Regions from separate parts of the Vibrio sp. 1978 genome, predicted to be linked through region 1. Evidence: predicted binding sites of a transcription regulator. Region 1 holds the regulator's gene; the other holds the start of a gene.
What was found. Region 1 encodes MetJ, which represses methionine synthesis genes. Its sites were predicted from a motif close to TTAGACNTNTANANGTCTAA; they were not measured.
Positions count from the first base shown of each region.

Region 2: a site for MetJ is predicted at 1,505-1,524, ahead of metH (methionine synthase). Genes of this name have one in related genera too.

Region 1 is NZ_JAWPOP010000040.1:18,326-21,475, reverse strand. Features, by position in the region: gene R8N49_RS23335 (malic enzyme-like NAD(P)-binding protein) at 1-1,183, shown strand, start outside; gene metJ (met regulon transcriptional regulator MetJ) at 1,296-1,616, opposite strand; gene R8N49_RS23325 (O-succinylhomoserine (thiol)-lyase) at 1,842-3,002, shown strand; gene R8N49_RS23320 (bifunctional aspartate kinase/homoserine dehydrogenase II) at 3,018-3,150, shown strand, end outside.
Region 2 is NZ_JAWPOP010000017.1:639-3,788, reverse strand. Features, by position in the region: gene metH (methionine synthase) at 1-1,456, opposite strand, end outside; gene R8N49_RS16385 (cation:proton antiporter) at 1,648-2,979, shown strand.

The DNA.
Region 1 (3,150 bases):
TGTCGAACTTACAAAGCCTGCGGAAACGGCGGGTGATCTTGCCCTTGCTTACAGCCCTGGTGTTGCAGAGCCAGTGCGTGAAATCGCACAAAACCCGGATAACGTGTACAAGTACACTGCAAAAGGGAACATGGTTGCTGTTATTTCTAACGGTACCGCTATTCTAGGTCTAGGTAACCTAGGTCCACTTGCATCTAAGCCAGTGATGGAAGGTAAAGCGTTACTGTTTAAGCGTTTCGCAGGTCTTGACTCTATTGATATTGAAGTTAAGCACCGCACGATCGATGAATTTGTTGATACTGTTGCGAGCATTGCAGACACTTTTGGCGGTATCAACCTTGAAGATATTAAAGCACCAGACTGTTTTGAGATTGAAAAGCGTCTGATTGAGCGTTGTGATGTACCAGTATTCCACGATGATCAACATGGTACTGCTATTGTAACGGCAGCGGGTATGCTGAATGCAATCGAACTTCAAGGTAAGAAACTTGAAGATTCAACAATTGTTTGTCTTGGCGCTGGCGCTGCCGCTGTAGCGTGTATGGAGCTTCTGATCAAATGCGGTGCAATGCGCGAAAAAATCTACATGCTAGATCGCAAAGGTGTGATTCACACTCGTCGTGATGACCTTAATGAATATAAGCAGTTATTTGCGAACAATACAGATAAGCGCACACTAGAAGACGTAATTGAAGGTGCAGATCTGTTCCTAGGTGTATCTGGTCCAAACCTGTTGCCAGCGGAAGCGTTGAAGTTGATGGCTGATAAGCCAATCGTATTCGCATGTTCTAACCCGGATCCTGAAATCAAGCCGGAACTTGCTCACGCAGTTCGTGATGACTTGATCATGGGTACTGGCCGTAGTGATTATCCTAACCAAGTTAACAACGTATTGTGTTTCCCATTCATTTTCCGTGGTGCTCTTGATGTGCGTGCAAGTGAAATCAATGATGAAATGAAACTTGCAGCCGTTGAGGCGATTCGCGAGCTAGCAAAAGAGCCTGTACCTGAAGCCGTATTGAAGGCTGCCGGTGTTGATAAGCTAGAGTTTGGTGCGGACTATATTATTCCAAAACCAATGGATTCACGTTTGCTACCACGTGTTGCAAAAGCGGTTGCTCAGGCGGCGGTTAATTCAGGTGTAGCTCGTATCGAGATGCCTGAAAACTACATGGCAGAGTAATATATCTTTCAGATGTGATACACAAAAATGGGACGCTATTGCGTCCCATTTTTTATGTCATTCATTTGGCTCGAGGCAAGAGTTATTACCTGAAACCTCTTATCAGGCTTTTTTATTCTTCGTCGAATGACTCAAATTCGATGCCCATTTCCGTCATCAGCGCTTTTACTTCTGTTGGAATATCATCAGGACGGTCTTTACGAAGGTCTTCATCTGTCGGAAGTGGCTGACCTGTGTACGCGTGCAAAAATGCCTCGCATAGCAATTCACTATTGGTTGCATGGCGTAAGTTATTGATCTGACGGCGAGTACGCTCATCAGTTAGCACCTTTAAAACTTTTAGCGGGATAGAGACGGTAATTTTTTTTACTTGTTCGCTTTTTTTGCCGTGCTCTGCATATGGGCTAATGTATTCGCCATTCCAGTCAGCCATTGCACACCTTCATTTATGTAATCGGTTAAAAATAATTTAGGTGCTGATTTTAGCTGCATTTACCGCCATAAGCAAAGACATATAGACGTCTAGAAGTGTTGACGTCTCATTTTTTGACGAGTAAAGTGAACATAACAGCAAAGGAAGCGTGTTGATCACTTTATGTTACTCATTAGATATAGCGCATTCCTATTTAGAAGTCATTACCCGTGAAAGGATACACCCATGAGCACTCGCAAACCTGCGACCATTGCAGTACGCACTGGTATTGAATCAGACAGCCAATATCATGCTGTCGTTCCACCTATTTATCTTTCCACTAACTATGGTTTTCCTGCTTTTGGTGAAGTGCCCAAGTATGATTACACACGATCTGGTAATCCAAACCGCGGACTGTTGGAAAGTGCGCTATCTGAACTTGAGTCTGGAAAAGGAGCGGTTGTTACTAACTGCGGTACGTCGGCATTAAATTTATGGGTTTCCGCTTTTCTCGGCCCAGATGATCTCATTATTGCTCCTCACGATTGTTATGGTGGTACCTATCGTCTTTTTAATACCCGAGCTAACAAAGGCGATTTTAAGGTTCAGTTTGTCGATCAATCAGACGAACAGGCTTTAGATGCTGCATTGGCACAAAAACCAAAACTCATTTTGCTAGAAACTCCGTCAAACCCTCTGGTTCGCGTAGTGGATATTGCAGCTACTTGTGAAAAAGCGAAACAAGTCGGCGCGTTAGTTGCGGTGGACAATACCTTTTTGACACCCGTGTACCAAAAACCTTTAGAGCTAGGTGCGGATTTTGTTATCCACTCCACAACAAAGTACATCAACGGTCATTCGGACGTAATTGGTGGGGTAATCATCACCAACACAGAAGCGCATGCAGAAGAGCTTGCATGGTGGGGCAATTGTATTGGTGCAACGGGCACACCTTTCGATAGTTACATGACACTGCGAGGTATTCGTACGCTTGGTGCTCGTATGAAAGTACATGAAGAGAGCTCACAGCAGGTACTGGCTTACCTACAGAAACAAGCGTTAGTTAAAACTATCTATCATCCAAGCCTGCCGGAACATCCAGGTCATGACATCGCTAAAAAGCAGCAAACGGGCTTTGGCTCTATGTTGAGTTTTGAGTTTGCTGGTTCGTTTGAGCAGTTAAAGGTGTTTGTGAAAGAGCTCCAACTGTTTTCATTAGCTGAATCATTAGGTGGTGTAGAAAGTTTGATTTGCCACCCAGCATCCATGACGCACCGTGCAATGGGTGAGGAGGCGCTGGCGGAGGCTGGGGTCTCTCATCAACTATTGCGTTTGTCTGTCGGTTTGGAAGATGCACAAGACCTCATCACAGATTTAGAACAAGCGTTCGCTAAAGCTACCCAGTAATAGGAGACGATAACAATGACTGTACAACGTCAGCTGCATAAGTTTGGTGGCAGTAGCTTAGCAAACCCAGAATGCTACTTACGCGTTGTGGGTATTCTCAAGGAGTATTCGACAGAAAATGATCTTGTGGTCGTCTCAGCCGCAGGAA
Region 2 (3,150 bases), on a different contig from region 1:
ACGCCATCACAATCACAGCCGCACCGTAACGGCGGATCAACTTAGCTTGTTCAACGAATTTCTCTTTGCCTTCTTTGAGAGAGATCGAGTTAACAATGCCTTTGCCTTGGATGCACTTAAGACCGGCTTCAATAACCTCCCACTTGGAAGAGTCAACCATGATTGGTACTTTTGAGATTTCAGGTTCTGACGCACAAAGGTTTAAAAAGCGAACCATACAAGCTTGTGCATCCAACATGCCTTCATCCATGTTGATATCGATAATTTGAGCGCCATTTTCAACTTGTTGACGAGCCACATCGAGCGCTTCATCGTACAGCTCTTCTTTAATCAAGCGCTTAAAACGCGCAGAACCGGTTACATTCGTACGCTCACCGACATTGATAAATAAAGAGTCTTTATCAATAGCGAGTGGCTCTAGGCCAGACAAGCGACAAGCAACGGGAAGTTCAGGTAATTGACGAGGGGCGATATTTTCAACCGCGAGTGCCATTTGGCGAATGTGCTCAGGAGTTGTACCACAACACCCACCAATCAAGTTTAAAAAGCCACTTTGAGCCCACTCTTTAACATGCTTAGCCATATCTTCTGGCGACAAATCGTATTCGCCGAATGCATTCGGAAGCCCAGCATTTGGGTGAGCGGAAACAAAAGATTCTGATATACGCGAGAGCTCTTCAACATAAGGACGCAGTTCATCCGGGCCAAGTGCACAGTTCAAACCAAACGAAATCGGTTTAACATGACGTAATGAGTTGTAAAACGCTTCTGTGGTTTGACCGGATAATGTTCTACCGGAAGCATCAGTAATAGTCCCCGAGATCATCACAGGTAACTCAATACCCATCTCTTCAAACACACTTTCAACAGCAAATGAACAAGCCTTAGCGTTAAGAGTATCGAAGATGGTCTCGATAAGAATAAGATCAGAACCACCTTTAATCAGCGCTCGAGTCGATTCAGAGTAAGCCTCAACTAACTCGTCGAAAGAAACATTTCGATATCCAGGGTCGTTTACATCAGGAGAGATAGAACAAGTGCGGTTCGTCGGCCCTAAAACCCCTGCGACATAACGCGGTTTATCGGGTGTTTTTGCGGTCCATTCGTCTGCAACTTCACGTGCAAGCTTGGCAGCAGCAAAGTTAATTTCTTCACTTAGGCTTTCCATCTCGTAGTCAGCCATCGCAATGGTTGTTGCGTTAAACGTGTTGGTTTCGAGAATATCTGCACCCGCTTCTAAATATGCAGCGTGAATTTCCTTGATAAGTTGAGGCTGACTTAGAACCAACAGGTCGTTGTTACCTTTTAGATCACAATGCCAATCCGCAAAGCGCGTTCCTCGATAGTCTTGCTCTTCAAGTTTGTACCCTTGAATCATGGTTCCCATACCACCATCAATCAAAAGAATACGTTGCTTCAATTGAGCTTCAATCTGTTGTATTACGTTACTTCCCACAGTACAGCCTCATTCCTTTAGTTATCTTTCCATCCTATCACACAAACTTCAGGAGTCTAGACGTCTAAACGTAGAATTAATGATTATTTTATATCCTTCTTAACTTGCAAAATAATCACGAAAAAATGTTTGCTATTTAAGCAGCATCAGCCGAGAATTCCATTCATAAAATGTTACAAATAGAGAGCTCTATGTCGGTCTATCATACTTTATGTTTTCTATCCGCAGCTGCGATGCTAATTGCTTTTGTAAACAGCAAGATAGGAAAGATGCAAACCACCATTGCGATTACCGCAGGTTCAATGGTGCTTTCACTTCTAATCTTAATTGCGGGTCAAAACAACTGGTTCCATCTCACCGAAATTGCAACGGAGACGGTCACAAGGATTAACTTCGAAGATTTCTTGCTCAAAGGCATTCTTGGCTTCTTACTATTTGCTGGTGGACTAGGCATCAAACTCCCGAACCTTAAAGATCAAAAGTGGGAGATCACTGTTTTAGCCCTTGGAGCTACACTGTTTTCTACGTTCTTTATTGGATTTGCGCTGTATGGGTTTTGTCAGTTAATTGGCATCCAATTTGATTTGGTCTACTGCTTACTATTTGGTGCTCTAATATCGCCAACTGACCCAATCGCTGTATTGGCTATTGTGAAAAAACTCGATGCTCCTAAACGTATCTCCACTCAGATTGAAGGAGAATCGCTCTTCAATGATGGCTTCGGTTTGGTTATCTTCGTCACTCTATTTACGATTGCATTTGGCACTGAGGCACCAACTGTAGGTAGTGTCACCTTACTCTTCATCCAAGAAGCTATCGGTGGTATCACATATGGTTTCGTCCTCGGTTTGCTATTCCACTACTTGATCAGTGCCACCGATGATCACTCAATGGAATTGTTACTTACCATTGGTGTCCCAACAGCAGGTTACGCATTTGCTGAATACATCCATGTATCAGGCCCACTCGCAATGGTTGTATCCGGTATTATGATTGGCAACTGGACACGCTTTATTGGCTTTTCAAAAGAGAGTGAAGATCACCTTGACCATTTTTGGGAGCTTGTTGATGAGTTCTTGAATGGCGTGTTATTCCTACTGATCGGCATGTCGATGCTGCTGTTTGAATTCCACAAAGAAGACTGGATCATGATGGCTATTTCAGTCCCTCTTGTACTAGCAGCTCGCTATTTAAGCGTATTTCTCTCGTACATTGGCTTTAAGCGTTACAGAAAATATAACCCGTGGTCAGTACGTATTTTGACGTGGGGCGGCTTACGCGGGGGCCTTGCATTGGCAATGGCACTTTCCATTCCATCTGGTATTTGGGTGATTCAAGATAAGTTAATCGATGTAAAAGAGATTATTCTTGTAATGACCTACTCCGTCGTTGTTTTCTCTATCCTCATTCAAGGCTCAACAATCACTCCAATGATTGAAAAAGCAAAAGCAGAAGAGAAGAAGATGGAAGAGAACAACCAAGCAATAACCACTCCGGAACATACGGAGACAGTGGACTCTTAAAGACACGTAACTTAATAAATAAAAAGCAGCTACCTAGCTGCTTTTTTCATAACTAATTTTCAGACTCCCCTTCAAGGACGAAGGCTCCTTATTCTTTGATATACCATCAAATATACGAAGAATCGCTACGCTACATTTTCATAGATACTAACTATTGCCGATAGATAGTAT